Regions from separate parts of the Brevundimonas sp. 1080 genome, predicted to be linked through region 2. Evidence: predicted binding sites of a transcription regulator. Region 2 holds the regulator's gene; each other region holds the start of a gene.
What was found. Region 2 encodes LexA, which represses DNA repair genes until DNA is damaged. Its sites were predicted from a motif close to ATGTTCNCNANNTGTTCT; they were not measured.
Positions count from the first base shown of each region.

Region 1: ABIC32_RS11125 (ImuA family protein) is a predicted target of LexA. The motif match lies at 3,086-3,103, and genes of this name have one in related genera.
Region 3: dinB (DNA polymerase IV) is a predicted target of LexA. The motif match lies at 3,628-3,645, and genes of this name have one in related genera.

Region 1 is NZ_JBEPMW010000003.1:126,773-133,885, reverse strand. It holds gene ABIC32_RS11135 (error-prone DNA polymerase) at 1-812, opposite strand, end outside; gene ABIC32_RS11130 (Y-family DNA polymerase) at 809-2,374, opposite strand; gene ABIC32_RS11125 (ImuA family protein) at 2,265-3,083, opposite strand; gene ABIC32_RS11120 (DEAD/DEAH box helicase) at 3,335-4,900, shown strand; gene ABIC32_RS11115 (GGDEF domain-containing protein) at 5,011-6,060, shown strand; gene ABIC32_RS11110 (lysophospholipid acyltransferase family protein) at 6,098-6,850, shown strand; gene ABIC32_RS11105 (HesB/IscA family protein) at 6,973-7,113, opposite strand, start outside.
Region 2 is NZ_JBEPMW010000003.1:403,709-410,821, reverse strand. It holds gene ABIC32_RS12635 (ComEC/Rec2 family competence protein) at 1-1,391, shown strand, start outside; gene lexA (transcriptional repressor LexA) at 1,372-2,070, opposite strand; gene trpC (indole-3-glycerol phosphate synthase TrpC) at 2,188-2,982, opposite strand; gene trpD (anthranilate phosphoribosyltransferase) at 2,979-4,016, opposite strand; gene ABIC32_RS12615 (anthranilate synthase component II) at 4,019-4,609, opposite strand; gene ABIC32_RS12610 (peptidoglycan-binding protein) at 4,698-4,901, shown strand; gene trpE (anthranilate synthase component I) at 4,898-6,415, opposite strand; gene ABIC32_RS12600 (peptidylprolyl isomerase) at 6,412-7,113, opposite strand, start outside.
Region 3 is NZ_JBEPMW010000001.1:1,072,319-1,079,431, reverse strand. It holds gene ABIC32_RS05480 (error-prone DNA polymerase) at 301-3,555, opposite strand; gene dinB (DNA polymerase IV) at 3,666-4,739, shown strand; gene ABIC32_RS05470 (alpha-ketoglutarate-dependent dioxygenase AlkB) at 4,736-5,296, shown strand; gene ABIC32_RS05465 (exodeoxyribonuclease III) at 5,340-6,116, opposite strand; gene ABIC32_RS05460 (arylesterase) at 6,121-6,690, opposite strand; gene ABIC32_RS05455 (zinc-dependent alcohol dehydrogenase) at 6,908-7,113, opposite strand, start outside.

The sequences.
Region 1 (7,113 bases), 280 kb from region 2:
CGGCTCATTTCCGCGGGCGGTTTCAGGTAGCGTTCTGCGTTCTGATCCAGACGGCGACCTGCCGCCTCCAAGGTCACGCCCTCACGGATACAGCTCACGACATCCTGCAAGTCTCGCTGTTCCACGTCGTGGTAGAGGACATCATTGACCGCCAGCAGGGGCGTGCCGGTCTCTGCGCCAAGCGCCTTCAGCCTCGCCAGCCTTCGGCGGTCGTCGCCCATTCGGTGCATCGTGGCGCCCAGCCAGACAGCACCTGAAGCGGCCTCGTTCACCTGACGGAGCAAGGATTCCAATCCCTGCGTCCGACGCAGCGGCATAACGATCAGCAGCAAGCCTTCAGGCGCTCGCAACAGATCGCCTAGACCGAGTTCGCACTGCCCTTTCTTTGCCCGGCGATTGCCAAGCGTCAACAGGCGACACAGACGGCCCCAACCCTGCCGATCTTCGGGATAGGCCAGGATGTCCGGCGTCCCGTCGTTAAAGCGCAGGCGCGCACCCAGGATCAGCTTGAAGGCCTCGGCTCGCGCCTTGATTGTCTCTGGGTCGAGATCGACCGGGAACTTGTCCTCCACGAGTATCGTCTCGCCGGGACCGCCGCCCTGACGCACCTTGTCCGGCGGCGACCAGCCGTCTTGGCGCAGGGTCTTCAACGCACTCCATGCCCGCACCACCCCGGCCAGGGTATTGCGGTCGGCCAACCCCATGCCTGTATGTCCACGCAGGATCGCGCTCAGCACCAGATGCTTCGGATGCGACGCCCCTTCCAGGAAGGAGAAGTTGCTACGCGTCGCCAACTCGGCATAGGCGGTCATGCGAAAACGCCATGCAGGAACCAGCGCGGCGCCGGCTCCTCGCCGTAAAAACCAGAACGGAACAACCAGAAGCGTCGCCCCTCCTGGTCCTCGACCCGATAATAATCCCGCGTGGCCTCCAGCGGCCCGCGCAATCTGCGCCACCATTCGGGCGCGATCCGTTCGGGACCTTCAACGCGAACCAGACGATGATCCACGCGACGCCAGATGAAGCGGTTCGGCGGATGGTCGGGCACCTCCGCCGTGGCCAGGATTGGTTGGGGTGGGTCGAACATTTGCAAGGGGCGCAGCGGCGGGTCCACAGGATCAGGTTCTGGCCAGTCGACCTGTTCGCCGGATGGCAGGGCCGCAGGTGTCAGTCGAACCGCGCGCTCGGGCCAGTGAGACTCCACAAGTTCGAACCGTCTGACAGACTCGGGCCCCAGGCGCGCCGTCAAGCGATCCACGAGACGTCCCAGATCCTCGGCACCCGGCGGGATGCGCTCGAAACCGCCCTGACGCGAAGCCAGTCGATCGGTGACAGGCGCCGACAGGCGCAACTGATCAAACCCGAACCCTGGATCCAGCGGCTTCGCCAACGCCGCCAATCTTTCCCGAAACAGGCGCAGAACACCGGAAGCGTCCCGGCTCGGCCGCCCCGTTCGGACGGTGATATGGCGCACCTCCCCATCGACACGAAAGAAGCTGGCCCGAAAGGCGCGCCCGCCCTGACCGCGCAAATCCAACTGATCCATCACCTCGAGGAGCAGATCGCCGATGACGGCTTCGACATCGATCATTTCCGTGATCGGTTCGACAAGGATCCGGCTCACAGCGATCATCATGACCGGCCGTTCGGGTCTTATTCGCGTATCCTCACGCCCGAGGACGCGGTTCAGCCGGGTCGCCGCCACTGCGCCAAAGCGGGCCGCGATGGGGGCTGTAGGGCGATCGTCCAGATGCGCCAGGGTCTTCAGCCCGGCGCGCGACAGGGCCTGCGTTTCCTTGTCCGAAAGCTCTAGGGCCGCGACGGGAAGACGACGCAGGGCCTGACGCTGGTTCGCCCCCTCGTAAATCCCACCGCTTCCAAATCTCGCCAAGGCGCGCGCCGCTTCCGGCGTGCCGGCCATGGCCAGTCGCACCGACAGACCGACGCGACGCGACCGCGCCTCGACAGCTTGCATCATTCCCATCTCGCCTCCGAACAAGTGGGCGCAACCGGTCACATCAAGCGCCATGCCATCCAGACCGTCCGTCGCCGCCATCGGCGTGAACCGGCCGAAGTCCAGCAGAACGCGCTTCAACAGCGCCGCATCCGCTTCCGGACGATGCACGACCACGCGAATATCCGGCGCCCTGGCCCGCGCGTCCGCCAGCGTCATTCCCGGAGACAGTCCTATCTCCAACGCCTGCCGATTTGAGGCTGCCAGTCGCAGCGCGCCCTTCACCTTCTCGACCAGCACTGTCGCCGGCTCAGCCGAAGCGTCGGATCGCCCCTCCTCGCGCCGCAGCCGATCTGTCGATAACAGAGGAAACCAGACCGACAGGTAGCGCCGGTCGTTGCGCGTGTTGATGTCCGGCATTGCGCCCACCCTGTTCGAAAACTCCGCGCTCACGATCCCACTCCATGGTCCAGGCCTTCGGCGGCGCGCCGGACCGATGCCGCAACAACTCGACCCCATAGTTCGGACGGCCGGGAGCATCCGCCTCCAAAGCATGGGACAAGGCTGCGCGAACGCGCCAGCGGGTATCAGCTGCGCTGGGCTGGGGGTGAGCCGCCAATCGGGTCAGGATCGCTGTCGCCCGCCCCTGCCCCGCCGCCATGGACAGACGCCGCGTCGCCGTCAGGCTTAGGAGGTGGCTTTCGCCCCAAGTCGTAAGCAGCACCGCACCTGCTGCGCCGCATGATAGAGCCTCCTCACCCGCTGCCAGCAGGTCCTTGGCTTCCTTGACGCTCACCAAGATCACTCGGCTGGGATCCAAACCCAGTTCGCGCAATCCGGGTCCGTAAATCTGACCGGTCTCCAGCCCGGCCATGGCCTGGATGCCCCAAACCAATGGTCGATCCTTCGCGGCCCGGTGAACCAGAGCCAAGGCAAACCCCAAGGCGGCCGTCGCATCCGGCGCTGTCGCCGCATAGATTTCGTGCAGACCATGGCTGGAAAGCCCGCCTATGTGCCGGTCCGCTTGTGCGTGGCCCAAATCAAAGCGGGCGGCGTCAGTCGGATGACCGTCCGTTTCCATGGCCTTCAGGCACTGACGCAAAGCCTCGATACCGCGGCTGGACCGCACAGCAGTTCTCCTTTTGTTCTCCTATATGCCGCTAGCCCCACCCCCGGAGTCAAGCGCATGTAACCTTGGCCATGGGAATTTATTCCGGCGCGCTCTGGCGGCGGAAAATTGTGGAATACTTGACTTTTGCGCAGGGGCTTCTATATGCCCCCCAGCCTCGGGACAGGTCTGCGATACGCGCCGCCCGCTCGCCCAAAGAGGGGCGGTTCCGTCGCTGCTATGCACGCAGACGCTTTCTCTCCCAAGGATTCATGACCGAGTTTTCCCAACTGGGCCTTTCGCCCACGACCCTTCAGGCCGTCGCCGACACCGGCTACACGACCGCCACGCCCATTCAGGAACAGGCGATCCCCGTCGCCCTCGCCGGCCGCGACGTCCTGGGCATCGCCCAGACCGGCACCGGCAAGACCGCCGCCTTCACCCTGCCCCTGGTCGATCGCCTGTCCACCGGCCGCGCCCGCGCCCGCATGCCGCGCGCCATCGTCTTGGCCCCGACCCGCGAACTGGCCGACCAGGTCGCCGAGAGCTTCGCCAAATACGCCAAGGGCACCAAGCTCAGCTGGGTCCTGCTGATCGGCGGCGTCTCCATGGGCGACCAGGTTGCGGCGCTGAACAAGGGCGTCGACGTCCTGATCGCCACGCCCGGCCGCCTGCTCGACCTGTTCGAACGCGGCAAGATGCTGCTGACTGGCGTCGAGATCATGGTCGTCGACGAGGCCGACCGGATGCTGGACATGGGCTTCATCCCCGACATCGAGCGCATTTTCAAACTGACGCCGCCGCGCCGCCAGACCCTGTTCTTCTCGGCGACCATGCCGCCGGAGATCACGCGCCTGACGACCGCCTTCCTCAAGGATCCGACCCGGATCGAGGCCTCGCGTCCGGCGATGACCGCCGACACCATCACCCAGTACATCGTCCGCATCCCGACCTCGGACCCCAAGGCCAAGCGGACCGCTCTGCGCGCCCTGGTCGGTCGGGAGGACGTGCGCAACGGCATCGTCTTCTGCAATCGCAAATCCGAAGTCGATATCGTCGCCAAGTCGCTGAAGACCCACGGCTTCGACGCTGCCCCGATCCACGGCGACCTGGATCAGTCGCACCGGATGAAGACCCTGGCGGACTTCCGCTCGGGCGCGCTGAAGATTCTGGTCGCCTCGGATGTCGCCGCGCGCGGCCTGGATATCCCCGACGTCAGCCACGTCTTCAACTATGACGTCTCGCACCACGCCGACGACTACGTGCACCGCATCGGCCGCACCGGCCGCGCCGGCAAGCTGGGCCAGGCCTTCATGATCGTGACCCCGGCCGACGACAAGTCGCTGGATAAGGTGCTGAAGCTGATCAAGAAGGATCCGGAAGAGCTGGTTCTTGAAGGCATCGACTTCGCCGCCATTAAAGACGGCCCGCGCCGCGACGACAAACGCTCGGGCGAACGCGGTCGCGGCCGGTCGCGCACCAGCAGCGCGCCCACCCCGTCCGCCGAGCCTGCCGAGATTGCTCCCGTCAACGCTGCGCCTTCGTCTCAGGAGGCCGAAGCGCCCCGCAGCCGCAGCCGCCGCAAGGCCCGCCCCGAGGCGCCGGTTGAAGTTGCGGCTCCCGTCGCCGCCGCAGTCGAGGCGGAGGCGGCCGTCGAACCCGTCGAAACGGCCCGCGCCCCGCGTACCGAGCGCGCAGACCGGGAGCCGCACCTGCTGCAATCCGATCGCCGCGGTGACCGCAAGGCCGACAAGAGCGATACTCAGCGCCAGGGCGTGCGTGGCTTCGGCGACGACATCCCCGCCTTCCTGCGCCGTCCCGTCGTCATTCGCGCCTGAATTCGTACACAACGGCGCGGTGAAACGCCGCGCCGTTTACCCTGCATTACGGAACATCCCGTAGTGTGCGCCCCGACACAGCTCCAGAACAGGGGCCCAGGGGAACAAGAATGTCGAAAAAGGTCGAGACGGCGCTAAGAGCTCCTCAAGCCTATGCTTTGGCGCGCAACGTCATCGGCGAAATGGAAAAGGCCGGCGTGTGGCCCACGCCGCTGAACTTCGAGCTTTGGCTGCATTACATCAGCGACCCCGACGGCCCCCTGGCCCAGGAAATCCGCCGTCTGCTGGCGCAGTCCGCCGTCATCACTGACAAGACGTCCGAAATGCTGGCCGCCGAGTTCCTGCCGCGCGGTCGGCTGCCGGATCAGATCCGCGACGTCGGCGCCGTGCTGGACCGCGAATTGGCCAGCGTCGCCAGCGCCATCGCCATGGCGCACAAGACCCAGCACGACTATGGCGAGACCCTCGCCGACGCCTCCCAGTGCATGGAAACCGTCGATGATCCGTCCTCACTGAAGGATCTGGTCGGCGACCTGTCGACCGCGACCAACCGCGTGCGTCGGGAAACAGCGATCCTGGAAAAGCGTCTGGAAAAGTCCAACAAGGAAGTCATCCGCCTGCGCGAAAACCTGGAACAGGTGCGCCGCGACGCCATGACCGACGCCCTGACCAATCTGGCTAACCGCAAGGCCTTCGATGAACGGCTTGAGGCCGCCTGCGCCGAGGACGACGGCGCGCCGCTCAGCCTGGCCATCCTCGACATCGACCATTTCAAACGGTTCAACGACACCTGGGGCCACCAGACCGGCGATCAGGTGCTGCGCTATGTCTCCACCGTCCTGTCCAACATCTGCGGCAAGACCCGATTCGCCGCCCGGTTCGGCGGCGAGGAGTTCGCGATCATCTTCCCGGGTGAAGGCGCCGGCGTGGTCATGGCCGCGTTGGAGAGCATCCGCAACGACGTGGCGTCACGCGCGCTGCGCCGTCGTTCGACCAATGACGACCTGGGCTCGGTGACTGTCTCCGCCGGCTTCGCCCAGCGCCAAAAGGGCGAAACCGCCGCCAGCCTGCTGGAACGCGCCGACGCCGCCTTGTACGAATCCAAGCGTGCGGGCCGAAACTGCGTCACGCCGGCATCATCGCTCGAAAAGGCGGCTTAGGGTCTAACAAGGCCAAGCTTTCTGCCATAGTCGTCCCATGCGCAGCTTCGCCTTCAATGTCGCCTACTGGATCCTGTCGATCGGCTACGGGCTGACCGCCGCCTTCGCCGCGTTGGCGCCCGGGCGCGGCCCGGCCAGTTGGGTCATCCGCCGCTATGTGAAACGCATGGTCCAGGCCATGGCGATCTTCGCCGGCATCAAGCTGAACGTTCGCGGCAAGGACCGCTTGCCCGAGGGCACCTTCATCATCGCCTCAAAGCATCAAAGCTGGGGCGACGGCTTTGCGACCTATGATCAGTTTGACGACATCGCCTTCGTCACCGGCGATCACCTGGAAAAGTTTCCTCTGCTGGGCGGCGTACTGAAGAAACTGGGCGCCATCGTCGTCAACTCCTGCGGCGGCCACGAAGCCCGCAAGGCCCTGGCCATGCGCGCCGCCGAGGCCCGCGCCGAGAACCGCAAGATCCTGATCTATCCCGAGGGGCACCTCGCGCCCGTCGGCAAGAAGTTCAAATATCGCTCCGGCGTCTGGCACATGTACCGCGACTTCGACGTGCCGGTCGTGCCGCTCGCCACCAACCTCGGCCTCTTCTGGCCCGAGGAAAAGTACGAAAAGCACCCCGGCACGGCGACGCTGGAGTTCCTCGACCCGATCCCCGTCGGCCTTTCCAAGGACGAGTTCCTGGCTCGCCTCGAAGCCGTCACCGAGACCCGCACCGCCGAACTCGTCGCCCAGGCCACGGGTCAACCCGTGACGCCGGCCGTGCTGATCGAGGCGCCGACGAAGTAGCGCGCTTCGGCGTCTTCCCCACCGCCACGCCAACGACCGCCGCGTCCAGGCGACGGCTTCGTCGGGATCGTCAAGGGCCGCGTCGGTTAGTGTCTCAGTAGCCCATCAGATCAGGACCTACCTCAGTCGGCGGCGACCGGCACGATGGTCACGCTCTCGCCGCAGCCGCAGGCGTCGGTCTGGTTCGGATTGTTGAACACGAACTTGGACGCCAGACGCGTCATCTCATAGTCGATCTCGGTGCCGATCAGGAACAGCACGGC
Region 2 (7,113 bases):
ACGAAACCTGGATCAGTCAGGAGGACATGGACGTGATGCGCGATTCCGGCCTGGCGCACATCCTGTCGGTGTCAGGGCTGCATATGGCCATCGTCGGCGGGTTCGTCTTCTTCGCGGTGCGTCTGGGCGTGGCGGCCTGGCCCTGGTTGGCCCTGCGGGTTCACGGCAAAAAGGTCGCGGCCTTGGCGGGCCTGACGGCGGTCGGGGTCTATCTGGTGGTTTCGGGCGCGCCGCCCCCGGCCGAGCGGGCCGCCATCACCGCCTCCATCGCCTTTCTGGCCATCCTGCTGGATCGACAGGCGGTGACGATGCATGGGCTGGCCGTCGCGGCCTTCATTGTTTTGGCCATTCAGCCTGAAGCCATCGTCACGCCGGGCTTCCAGATGTCGTTCGCGGCGACGGCGGCCTTGGTCGCCTTGGTCGAGGCCTGGCCGAAGCGCCCGCGCGAAATATCCGCGCCCTGGCCGATTTTGGCAGTCCAACGGTTAGGCGGGTGGCTCACGGCGGCTGTGGCGGCCAGCGTCGTCGCCGGATTGGCGACGGCACCGTTCGCCATGCAGCATTTCAACCGCACCGCCATGTACGGACTGCTCGCCAATCTCGGCACGTCGCCTGTGGCGGACTTCATCCTGATGCCCGCGCTGGCCTTGGGCGCAGCGCTGGAACCCTTGGGGCTGGGGGGACCGTTCCTGGCGGTTGCGGGATGGGGCGTGGATCTGATGCTGGCCATCGGCGCCTGGACGGCGGGATTGCCCGGCGCGGTCAAAACGGTCGCCAGCGCGCCGAACTATGTCCTGCCGGTCGCCTTTCTGGGCGTATTGTTCGTCTGTCTGTGGCAGGGCCGCCTGCGCTGGTTGGGACTGCCCTTCGCAGCCGCCGTCCTGATCTGGCCGCGTGAACCGACGCCGGACCTCTGGATTGGCGATGGCGGAACCAACGCCGCCTTTCAGCGTGATCAGGCGGTCGTCGTGCGGCCTGGCGTGCGCGAATTTGCAGTCGATCTCTGGTCACGAAGACGGGGGCTGACGATGACGGACCGGTCGGAGACGGGCTGGGTCTGCGACCGCTTCTCCTGTCGACCGGACACCCATGAGGCGGGGCCCGTGGCGATCTGGTGGGGGCGAAAGTCGCCGAGCTCCGATCAGATTGAGGCCTTATGCCGCGCAGCCCCCGTCGTCAGCGTCCGCGCCGTCGTCACTTCAATTCCAAGCGCCTGTCAGGATCGCCTTGTTTTGGACGGCGTGGACTTTGCGCGCGGCGGGGCGGTGGAGTTGTGGCGCGACAGTTCGGGCGAACCGAACCGGTGGCGCGCGGTGTGGACGGCCGACGTTCGCGGCGACCGCCCCTGGACGCGTCAGTCCGATCCGGAGGTCAGTGATACCGGCGCATGAGGCCGACCAGCTTACCCTGCACGGCGACCTGATCGGAGCCGTAGATTTTGGTCTCGTAGTTGCGGTTGGCGGGTTCCAGCGCGATCGACGCCCCCTTCTTGCGAAGGCGCTTCAGCGTCGCCTGCTCGCCCTCCACCAAAGCCACCACGATCTCGCCGGAGGCGGCGTTGTCGGTCGATTTGATCACCACCATGTCGCCGTTCAGGATACCGGCTTCGATCATGGAGTCGCCTTCGATCTCCAGCAGGTAGTGCTCGCCAGAACCCAGCATCGATTCCGGAACCGGATAGCGGGCGGTTTCATGCTCGATCGCGTCGATCGGCGTGCCGGCGGCGATCTTGCCCATCAGCGGCAGTTCGCGGGTGTCGTTGGCCGCCATCGGAGCCGCAGGTCTGACACCGCCGCCGCCCTCGATGACGTCGGGCTTGAACCCGGCGCGACCGCGCGGCGCGCCGGCCGTCGCCTGTTCGGGCAGTTTCGTGACTTCCAAAGCGCGAGCGCGGTGAGCGAGACGGCGGATGAAGCCGCGTTCCTCCAGCGCCGTAATGAGCCGGTGAATGCCGGACTTGGAAGCCAGATCGAGCGCCTCCTTCATCTCGTCGAACGAAGGGGAGACGCCGGTCTCCTGGATGCGTTCATGGATGAACATCAGCAGTTCGTGCTGTTTGCGCGTGAGCATCGCCAGGCCCTCATGCGCCCGCCGACGAATCGGAACGGGCCGTGAACATTTGTCGATGTTCTGTAAGTGTTCCTTGCTAATGTCAACTTAACGGCGAGGCTTGCCGCCGCGTGTCGGTCAGGCGGCCAGTAACTGACGGGTCGCCGCCTCGACATCGGCCTGACGCATCAGGCTCTCGCCGACCAGGATCGCCTGGGCATGGGCAGCCGAGACGCGCGCCACGTCGTCGGGCGTAAAGATGCCGCTCTCTGCGACCAGCAGAGCGCGCACGGGGCTGAGCATGGACAGCCGCTCCGTGGTTTCCAGATCGACCTCGAACGTGCGCAGCGAGCGATTGTTGACCCCAACCAGATCGCCGCCGAGCGCACAGGCGCGCGCCATTTCTTCCTCGTCGTGGGTCTCGATGAGCGCGTCCATGCCAAAGCGTTCGGCTTCCGACAGCAGTTCAGCGGCCAGGCTGTCATCGATCATGGCGAGGATGATCAGGATGCAGTCGGCGCCAAGGGCGCGGCTTTCGGCGACCTGCCAGGGATCGACCAGGAAATCCTTGCGCAGGCAGGGCAGGGCGACGGCCTCGCGAGCCTGGCCCAGATAGGCGTCGTCGCCCTCGAAGCTGGGGCCATCGGTCAGCACGGACAGACAGGCCGCGCCGCCGGCCTCATAGGCGCGGGCCAAGGCCGGCGGATCGAAATCGGGCCGGATCAGGCCCTTGGACGGGCTGGCCTTTTTGATCTCGGCGATCAGGGCGGGACGACCGGTTTCCTCTCCGACGCGTTCCAAGGCGGCGCGAAAGCCGCGCGGGGTCGATGCGGCGCGGGCCAGGGCTTCGATCGCGTCCTTTGACGTCGCCGCCTTGCGGGCGGCGACGTCCTCGCGCTTGTAGGCGGCGATACGGTCCAAAACGTCGGTCATGCGGGCTCTTCGCTTTCCAGCGGCGTGGAGGTGATGCGGGCCAGGCGATCCAGCGCCTCGGCGGCTCGACCGTCGTCGATGGCGGCAGCGGCGAGCGCGGCGCCGTCGGCCAGATCGACCGCGCGATCGGACACGACGAGGGCGGCGGCGGCGTTCAGCAGCACGATGTCGCGGTAGGGTCCGGCCGCGCCGGCCAGAAGCGCGCGCAGGGCGACGGCGTTCTCTTCGGCGTCGCCGCCACGGATGTCTGCGATAGAGGCGCGCGACAGGCCGGCGTCCTCAGGCGTGACCTGAAAGCGGCGAACCGCGCCGTCCTTCCATTCGGCGACGTCCGTGGGGCCGGAAGTCGCCAGTTCGTCCAGGCCTTGGCCGTGAACGGTCCAGGCCCGGGTGGCGCCAAGCCGGCCCAGCACCTCGGCCAGCGGCTCCAGCAGGCGCGGATCATAGACGCCCATGACCTGTCGCCTTGCAGACGCCGGGTTTGAAAGCGGGCCCAACAGGTTGAAGACAGTGCGAAAACCAATCTCGGCTCGCACCGGTCCGACATGACGCATCGCCCCGTGATAGGCCGGCGCGAACAGAAAGCAGATACCGGCCTCGTCCAGCGCCTTCTTCTGCTGCGCCTGCGACGCCATCAGGTTCACGCCCAGGATCGACAAGACGTCGGAAGAGCCTGATTTCGAAGACATCGCCCGATTGCCGTGCTTGGCGACCTTAAGACCGGCTCCGGCCAGAACCAGGGCTGCGGCAGTCGAGATATTGTAGGTGTGCTGACCGTCGCCCCCGGTGCCGCAGGTGTCGATCACCTCATAGGGATGATCCAGCGTCAGCGCGGCTTCACGCATCGCGCCCGCGAAGGCGGCGATTTCGTCAACGGTCTCGCCGCGCATCCGCATGGCGGTGACGGCGGCGGCGACCTGCGACGGGGTCGGCTCGCCGCGCAGGCAGGCGGCGAAGAAGTCGTGCGCCTGCTGCGACGTCAGGGGATGGCCCTCGACCAGCCGGGCGAGGATCGGCTTGAACCCGTCGCCCACGGTCAGGCGGCCGCGAGGCGCTTTACGCCGGCGATCTCGAGGAAGTTGGCCAGCATGTCATGACCGTGTTCGGTGGCGATGGATTCCGGGTGGAACTGAACGCCGTGGATCGGGCGGGTGCGATGCTGCAAACCCATGATCTCGCCGTCGGCGGTCCAGGCGGTGACCTCAAGGTGGTCGGGCAGGGTTTCGCGCTTGACCGCCAGCGAGTGATAGCGTGTGGCGGTGAAGGGCGAGGGCAGGCCGGCAAAGACGCTCTGGCCCTCGTGCAGGATCGGCGAGGTCTTGCCGTGCATCAGGGTCTTGGCGCGGATGACGTCGCCGCCGAAGGCCTGGCCGATGGCCTGATGACCCAGGCACACGCCCAGAATCGGCATCGATTCTGGCGCGGTCGAGATCAACGGCAGGCAGATGCCCGCCTGATCGGGCGCGCACGGGCCGGGCGACAGCAGAACGGCGGCGGGGTTCAGCGCCCACGCCTCGTCCACCGACAGGTCGTCGTTGCGCACCACATGCGTCGGCGCGCCCAACTCCGCGAGGTAGTGGACGAGGTTGTAGGTGAAGCTGTCGTAGTTATCGACGACGAGGATCATGGCTTGGCTTCTAGGCGCGACGCGCGTCCGCGCCAAGCGGGCGCGGCCTTAAAGCGCATTTTAACTCGACGGGACTAGGACTGGGCGGGTGAAACTCGCCGCTGAAAAAGACATCGCCGCCAAGATCGCCGCCGCCAAGGCGAAGCTGGTCGTGGTCGAAACCAAGCCCAACCCCGTCGCCGCGCTTGGTGCAGCCGCGCTCGCAGCGACTGCGGCGGTTTTGATGGCGGGCGTCGTCATCATCGGGCCCGGCGTGCAGTTAAACGACCCGGCGATGACGATTTCGCGCTAGCGATTGCCGGTCCTAAAGCGCCAGGCGTCCTCCGCCGCCCGCATCGGCGCGCGCGCCTTGTGCTGGGTCTCGGCATATTCGGCCGCAGGATCGCTGTCGGCGACGACGCCGGCCCCGGCCTGAACGAAGATCCTGTCGTCAGCGAACAGGGCGGTGCGCAGGGTGATGCATATGTCCGCCTCGCCGCCGGCCGAAATATAGCCGACGCCGCCGCCATAACCGACGCCGCGCTTTTCGCTTTCCAGTTCGTCAATGATCTCCATCGCGCGCACCTTGGGCGCGCCCGACAGGGTGCCGGCCGGCAGGGCGGCCAGCAGCGTGTCCACCGCATCCAGCCTGGGATCAGCCTTGCCGCGCACGTTGGAGACGATGTGCATGACCTGGCTGTAGCGTTCGACGACGAAGCTCTCGGTGACCTCGACCGTGCCGGGCGCCGCGACGCGGCCAACATCGTTGCGGCCCAGGTCCAGCAGCATCAGGTGCTCGGCCAGCTCTTTCGGATCGGCCAGCAGTTCCGCTTCAAGCGCCTTGTCCGCCTCTGGCGTCGCACCGCGCATGCGGGTGCCAGCCAGCGGCCTAATCGTGACCTCGCCGTCCTTCAGGCGAACCAGGATCTCGGGGCTGGAGCCGGCGAGCTGGAAGCCTTCGAAGTTCAGATAGAACAGATAGGGCGACGGGTTCTGGCGACGCAGCGAGCGATAGAAGGCGAAGGGATCGTCAGTCCACGGGGCTGAAAAGCGGTGGCTAAGAACGACCTGGAAGATGTCGCCGGCGCCGATGTAGTCCTTGGCCCTGGCGACCATCTCGCCGAAGGCCGGCTCGTCCACCGGCGAGGTGAAGACGGGAGGCGGCGTTTCCTGAGGGGCGGCGCGGACGGGCAGGGGTTCGCGCAAGGCCGTCTCGAACGCGTCCAGCCGCGCCGTCGCGGCGTCAAACGCCTCTTGCGCGGCGATGCCGGCGTCGGGATAGGCGGCCGACACCAGAACGATCTCGTGGCGGACCGAATCGAAGATGGCCACCAGCGCCGGCCGCGTCAGCACGGCGTCGGGCAGATCGAGCGGATCGGGGTTTGGCGCACCCAGCGGTTCCAGCAGGCGCACCATGTCGTAGCCGAAGACGCCGAACAGGCCGGCGGCCATCGGCGGCAATCCCTCCGGCAGATCGAACTTCGACGCCGCGATCAGCGCGCGCAGGGATTGCAGCGCCGGCAGGGGGTCGGCCGTAAAGCGACCCTCTGCTATGTTCGAGCCGCGCGACAGTTCCGCCGCGTTGGATCGACAACGCCAGACCACATCGGGATCCAGCGTCAGGATGGAGTAGCGTCCCTTGACCGCGCCGCCCTCGACCGATTCCAGCAGACAGGCGTACGGCCGATCACGCCCCAGCTTCAGATAGGCCGAGACCGGGGTTTCCAGGTCGTCGATGACCCGTCGAACCAGAACCTGCGGCCGACCTGCCGAAAGGCCGGCGGCGAAGGCGTCGAAGGTGATGTCGCGCGAAACGTCGTCGGTCATTGCGCCGGTGCGGCGGGCGTTGCGCCACCCGACAGACCCAGGGCCGACAGCGCCTGGGCCGGGTCGTTCTTGGCCTTGGAGCGTTGGGCGCCCGCCGAGACGGACGATTCGACCATGGCCTGCACCAACTCCTGGGTCAGGCGCGGGCGGACCTGCTCGGCCAGCGGACCGGCTACGGCCGGATTGGCGGCGCGGACGTTATCGACGCGGCCGACCACATAGGAGGTCTGCGACGCCGGCTGCGAGAAGGCCTGGCCCTTGGACTGGCCGAACAGGCCCTGAAGCACGCCCTGACCCAGGGCTTCCTGGGTCTGCTGGTTGCGGATGACGCCTGTGCGCACGGTCAGCGGCGCATTGACCGAGCGGGCGACCGCGGCGATGTCCTCGCCATTGCGCACGCGGGTCGTCAGCTCTTCAGCCTTCGCGGAAAGGCGACGCATGGTCTCCCGCTGGATCCATTGGGCGGCCAGGGGCTCGCGCACCTCGGCCAGGGTCGGCAGGGCCGACGGGCGGATGTCGTTGACGCGCACGGCGAAATACTGGCCCTGACCGGCGTCGATGACGTCGCTCTCGCCGCCCTTGGTCAGGCTCCAGGCCGTCTCGAAGATTTGCGGAGGGGCGTTCAGCGCCTGACCGTTCGGCAGCTTGCCGTCCTTCGTGAAGGGCGGCAGATCGACGATACGACCGCCGGCCTCACG
Region 3 (7,113 bases), on a different contig from region 2:
CATTAGGAATATCATCCTGTGGAGGATGATGCACACATTACGCACACCTGCGGTAGTATTAGGGGATTGTAAAACAACAAGAAAACTCGGGCGCAAAATAGGTTACAGGTGACCCAAGAATCTGTAGGGCTGATTTGCCTAGATAAAACAGCAGGTTATATGGGTTGCGCGTAACCCATTTAAAGACACACATCTGTACGCCAGCTCAGCTTCACCCTCATCATGGGGGCATGGGTCCTGATCATGAAATGGGGATTTCACGATGGGGATTCTGACCAGTCCTGCGGTCGCTCCTGGCGACTATCGAAAATCCCGCGTCCTCGGTCTGATCGGGTCGAGATGAAGATCGGGAATGTAGATGTCCCGAACCTTGATCGCGCGAGGGGGCGCGTCTCGCGCATCGGGCGACCCGCCGCGATGGAATTCGTCGCCGCGTCCGTGGGGCAGGGGGAAGGCTTCGCCCCGATCCCCGACTGAAGCGAGCAGGGCCGATGCGTCGTGAAGTTTGGTCGCGACGATGTGGACGACGTCGCCCTCCCGCTGAACCTTGCCGTCGACGACCAGCATGGAGGCCGACAGCACGACGCGGCGTTGCTGTTCGTAGAGGCTCGGCCAGATGACCAGATTGGCCACGCCGGTTTCGTCTTCGATGGTGATGAACATGACCCCCTTGGCGCTGCCAGGCTTCTGACGGACCAGCACGAGGCCCGCCACGCGGGTCAGCCGACCGTCGCGCATGGCCGTCCCGTCGGCGCAGGTCATGACGTGGCGGGCTTGCAGATCGCCGCGCAGGAAGCTCAGCGGATGATCGCGCAGGGTCAGGCCGATGTGGCTGTAGTCCTCGACCACTTCCCGTCCGGGCGTCATCGGCTTGAGGCCTGGATCGTGCTCCAGGATTTCCGGTTTGTGGTCGTGGGCGTCGGCGGCGGCGAACAGGGGGAGGGGGGCGTCCCGTAGCCCCTTGATGGCCCACAGCGCGTCGCGGCGGTCCAGATCCATATCCGGTCTGAAGGCGTCCGCCTCCGCTAGGCGGACAAGGCTGGCGACCTGGGCGCCGGCGCGTCGCCACAGGTCGTCGACGGAGCGGAAGGCGCCGTCCGTCCTTGCCGCCAGGAGGCGGGCGGCGTCGCCGTTCACCAAGCCGCGCACCATGCGAAGGCCAAGGCGGACTGCGAACCGGCCATCCTCGCCCACAGGCTCCAGGGTGCAGTCCCAGCGGCTGGCGTTGACGCAGACGGGCCGGATCTCGACGTCGTGCTGCTGGGCGTCCCGGACGATCTGCGCCGGGGCATAGAAGCCCATGGGCTGGGCGTTCAGCAGAGCGGCGCAAAAGACATCCGGGTGATGGCATTTGAGCCAGGAGGAGGCGTAGGCGATCAGGGCGAAGGAGGCCGCATGGCTTTCCGGAAAGCCGTAGGAGCCGAAGCCCTCAAGCTGGCTGAAAGTCTTCTCGGCGAAAGCGGCGTCATAACCGCGCTCGACCATGCCGCTGATCAGCTTGTCCTTGAAATGGCTGACCCCGCCGGTGAACTTGAAGGTCGCCATGGCCCGGCGGAGCTGGTCGGCTTCCGAAGCGGTGAAACCGGCGCATTCGATCGCGACGCGCATGGCCTGTTCCTGGAACAAGGGCACGCCCAGGGTCTTGCCTAACACCTTCTCGAGCTCGGGCTTGGGATAGACCACGTCCTCCTTACCCTCCCTGCGGCGCAGATAGGGATGGACCATGTCGCCCTGGATCGGGCCGGGGCGGACAATGGCGACCTCGATGACCAGATCGTAGAAGGTGCGGGGCTTGATGCGCGGGAGCATGGCCATCTGGGCTCGGCTCTCGATCTGGAAGACCCCGAGCGTGTCGGCCTTGCGGATCATCGCATAGGTCTTGGGGTCCTCGGCCGGAATGGTGGCGAGGTCGAGCGCGATCCCCTTGTGCTCGGCCAGGAGGTCGAAGCCGCGCTTCATGCAGCTGAGCATGCCGAGCGCTAGCACATCGACCTTCATGAACTTCAGGACGTCGATGTCGTCCTTGTCCCATTCGATGACCTGGCGGTCCTTCATCGCGGCTGGCTCGATCGGGACCAGGTCGTCCAGGCGATCGTGCGTCAGGACGAAGCCGCCCGGGTGCTGGCTGAGGTGGCGCGGGGCCCCGATCAGCTGACGCGACAGCTCTAGCGCCAGGCGAAGCCGCCGGTCTTCCAGATTGAGGTTGAGGTCCGCGACATGCTTGTCCTCGACGCCCTCGCTGGAATAGCTCCAGACCTGGGACGACAGGGTCTTGATCAGGTCCTCGCTGAGCCCCAGCGCCTTGCCGACGTCGCGCAGGGCGCCGCGCGAGCGATAGCGGGTGACGACGGAGCAGAGCGCCGCATGGTTGCGGCCGTAGGTCTCGAAGATCCACTGCATGACGACTTCGCGCCGCTCATGCTCGAAATCGACATCGATGTCCGGCGGCTCGCGGCGCTCCTGGCTGACGAAGCGCTCGAACAGAAGGTCATTGCGGCCTGGATCGATCGAGGTGATGCCCAGCACGTAGCAGACGGCAGAGTTGGCGGCCGAACCACGACCCTGGCACAGGATGTCCTGGCTGCGAGCGAAGCGCACGATCGAATGGACCGTCAGGAAATAGGGGGCGTAGTCGAGCTGGCCGATCAGATCGAGTTCGTGCCGAAGCGTCTTACGCACGCTGTCCGGCAGCCCTTCCGGATAGCGCTCGGCGGCTCCGGCCCAGGTCAGCTGTTCCAGCATCTGCTGCGGCGTCATGCCCGGCGTCGAGACCTCGTCCGGATATTGATACGCCAACTCATCCAGCGAAAACCGGCAGCGGTCGGCGATCTCGACCGAGCGGGCCAAGGCCTCGGGATAGGCCTTGAACAGGCGGTGCATCTCGTGGGGCGGCTTCAGATAGCGATCCGCATGGCGTTCGCGTCGGAAACCCAGTTCGTCGATGGTGCAGCCGTGTCGAACGCAGGTGACCACGTCCTGCAGCAGGCGTTGGTCCGGATGATGAAAGAGGACGTCGTTGGTCACGACGGTCGGCACGCCCGCCTGGGCGGCGAGGTTCGACAGGTCGTGCAGCCGCAAGGCATCGCCGGGGCGTCGCCGCAGCGTCAGGGCGAGATAGGCGCCCGCAGAAAAGGTCGCCTTCAGCCGCCGCAGATTGACGGCGCAGGCCTCGTCCGCCTCGTCAGGAACCAGGATGGCGATCAGGCCCTCCGACCAGTCTTTCAGGTCTGACCAGTCGAGGTGGCATTTGGCCTTGCCGGCGCGACGCTTGCCCAGAGAGAGCAGGCGCGTCAGTCGGGAATAGGCCGGTCGATCGGTCGGATAGACAAGCACGCCCGTCCCATCGATCAGATCAAGCCGGCAGCCAACGATCAGCCGTACGCCGGAGGCCTTGGCCGCCTCATGGGCGCGCACGATCCCCGCTAGTGAGTTGCGATCTACGATGGCCAGAGCCTCCAGTCCGCACAGCCGCGCCTGTTCGAACAGCAGTTCGCAACTGCTGGCGCCGCGCAGGAAGGAGAAGTGCGAGGTGGCTTGAAGCTCGACGTAAGACATAGGGATTAAGCGGCTGTTCGACCTCCCCGACAGCACTCCGGCAAGCCGAATGGCAAGCGTGGCCTTGGACAAATGTTTTCTTTTTGTTCTTGTCTTGATATGCAGGCTGCATGTCCGGCGTCGCCACCCGCAAGATCGTCCATGTGGACATGGACGCCTTCTTCGCCTCCGTGGAACAGAGGGATGATCCCGCCCTGCGCGGTCGCCCCGTGGCAGTCGGTCATGCGGCGGCGCGCGGCGTGGTCGCCGCCGCCAGCTATGAGGCGCGGCGGTTCGGGGTGCGGTCAGCCATGCCCTCGACGACCGCCCAGCGGGAATGTCCGGACCTCGTCTTCGTCCCGCCGCGCTTCGAGGTCTATCGCGCGGTGTCGGCCCAGATCCATGCGATCTTTTCGGACTACACCGATCTGATCGAACCCTTGTCGCTGGACGAGGCCTATCTCGATGTGACGGCCGATCGGCGAGGCCTCGGGACCGCCTCGGCGACGGCGGAAGAGATCCGGCGGCGGATTCTAGACGAGACCGGCCTGACGGCTTCGGCAGGCGTTTCCTACAACAAATTCCTGGCCAAGCTGGCGTCGGACCAGAACAAGCCGAACGGCCAGTTCGTTGTGGCGCCAGGGCGCGGCGAGGCCTTCGTCGAGGATTTGCCGGTCAGGCGCTTCCATGGCGTCGGCCCGGTGACGGCCGCCAAGATGGAGCGACTGGAAATCCGTACCGGCGCTGATCTGCGCCGTCAGTCCCTGGCCTTTCTCCAACACCATTTCGGCAAGTCCGGGCCCTGGTATTACGCCATCGCGCGCGGGCAGGACGACCGGGCGGTCAATCCGGACCGGACGCGCAAATCGAGCGGGTCGGAAACCACCTTCGCTTCCGACCTGACTAATCCGGACGCGATCGAAGCCGGTGTGGCCGCCATGGCCGACGATGTCTGGGCCTGGTGCGAGAAGACAGGAAGCCGGGGACGGACGGTCACCGTCAAGGTCAAATGGGCGGACTTCCAGCAATCGACGCGTAGTCGGTCCTTGTCCGAGCCCGTGGCTTCCCGCCAAGCCCTGCACGAGGTCAGTCGGCTGCTGGTCCGATCCCTCTACCCGCCAAGCCGTGGCGTGCGCCTTGTAGGGGTCAGCCTGTCCAATCTGGAGACAACCGGGGCCGCGGCGAACCAACTGGCCCTGTCGTGACCGGACTGTCGCAGTTCGATTTGTTCGGCGATGCACCCGCGCGCACGCCCGTGGTGGCGGGGTTCGACTATTGGGCCGACGTTCTGTCGGCGCCCGAACAGGCCGCGCTTGTCGCCGCGCTCCAGACTCTGGCGTTCAAACCCTATGAACATCTGGGCTACTTGGGCCACCGCCGGATCGCCGCTTTTGACCGCAGGGGGGATGGGCCGGAGTGGCCAACGTTTCTCTCGACCCTAATGGCGCGCTTGGCGGGTCGTCTCGATCTGGACGGCGCGGCCTTCGTCCAGGTCCTGGTCAATGAATATGCCCCGGGTGCCGGCATCGGCTGGCATCGCGACCGTCCTGTCTATGGCGAGATCCTGGGCCTGTCCCTGCTGGCGCCCTGCGTGATGCGGCTGCGCCGACGCGAGGGGGCGGGTTTTCTGCGGCGCAATGCGCCGCTGGCGTGCGGCTCGGTCTACCGGTTGTCGGGAGAGGCGCGCAGGGACTGGGAGCATTCGATCACGCCGATGATGGCCTTACGCTATTCCGTCACCTTCCGGACCCTGGCCGCCTGAAGACTGCGGGGGCTGCCGCCGGACGTCATGTGTCCGGATCGGCTTAGTCAGCGAGGTCGATCCAGGCCGGCGCATGGTCGCTGGCGCCCTCGACGCCGCGGACCGCGCGATCGACGCCGGCGTCGGTCAGGCGTTCGGCCGCAAGGCCGTTGAGCAGGAGATGGTCGATGCGCAGGCCCGCGTCGCGGGACCAAGCCTCGCGGAAATAGGACCAGAAGGTCCAAGGCGGCGGATCGTGCGGGAAACGCTCGCGCAGGGCGTCGGTCCAGCCCTGGTCCAGCAGGCGCTTGAAGGCGGCGCGGCTCTCGGGCTGAAGCAGGGCGTCGGCCTTCCACGAACTGGTGTTGTAGATGTCGGCGTCGGTCGGAACGACATTGTAGTCGCCGGCGAGCACGACCGGCGCTGCAGTGGCGTAGAGGGTCCCCGCATGGGCGATCAGCCGGTCGGCCCAGGCGAGCTTGTAGTCGAACTTGGGCCCGGGCCTGGGATTGCCGTTGGGCAAATAGAGGCAGCCGATCAACACGCCATTGACCGCCGCCTCTACATAACGGGCCTGAGGATCAGTGGCGTTGCCGGGCAGCCGGCGTCGGGTCACGACCGGCTCGCCGATGCGGCTTAGGATAGCGACGCCGTTCCAGCGCTGTTCGCCAACCCAGGCCGCATCGTAGCCGGCCGCCTTGATCTCGGCATTCGGAAATTGGCTGTCGGTCGCCTTCAGCTCCTGAAGGCAGACCACGTCCGGCTGGGCCTGTTCAAGCCAGGCGAGGAGATTGGGCAGGCGACGATTGACGCCGTTGATGTTGAAGGTGGCCAGCCGCATCCCGTCACGGCGTCCGCAGGGCCGCCAGGGCGGATCGCACATGGGGTGCAAGGGTGTCGGCCATCTTGCCCACGCCGGCGGCGTTGGGATGGATCCGGTCCGGCAAGACATAGGCCGGCTGCAACGCCACACCCTCCATCAGGAAGGGCATCAGGGGCACGCTCGCTGCGCGAGCGACCTCGGGGTAGACCGCATCGAACGCCCAGGCGTAGGCGCCGAACCAGGGCGGCGCCCGCATACCGCACAGCAGAATGGGGATGCTGCGCCGATGGAGTTTGTCGATGATCGACAGCAGATTATCCCTGACATGATCGGTCGGGACCAACTGCATCATGTCGTTGGCGCCCAAGGCGACGACGCAAAAATCCGTTTGCGCCGGCACGTCCCGATCGAGCCTTTGCAAGCCGTCCCCCGTCGTGTCGCCGAACACGCCCGCGCCGATGACGCGAACCAAAGGCGTTTCGCTCGCCAGTCGCGCCGCCAGTTGGCGCGGCAAGCTTTCAGCCGACTTCAGGCCGTAGCCTGCGGTCAGCGAGTCGCCGAGAAGCGTTACGACACGCTCAGCATTGCCCATAGGCGGCGCTCCTGTCAGCGTCGAATGTGACAGGCAGGCCGAAACCGGATCTTGGGCGGTCGGAGTGCAGCGGGTCATGCGTCATGGCCTACCCAAAGTAGGCCGCACCTGTCCTGTTCCTCTCAGGTCGTCTGAAAACAATCCCCAACTCCGGCCGTGATGCGCTCGTCTGGCTGTCGATCGTCCACGGCAGTAAGGCTTTAAAGAGGGCCGTTGATCAGCCGTGCGGCTTCAGTACGACCTTCGTCCATTCGTTCGGATTGTCATGGAAGTTCTTGTAGGCCTCTGGCGCCTGCTCCAGCGGGAGACGGTGGCTGATCAGATCCGTCGTGTCGATCTTGCCGTCCATGACCAGCTCAAGGAGCTGCGGCAGGTATTTCTGCACATGGGTCTGGCCGGTCTTGATCGTCAGACCCTTCTGCA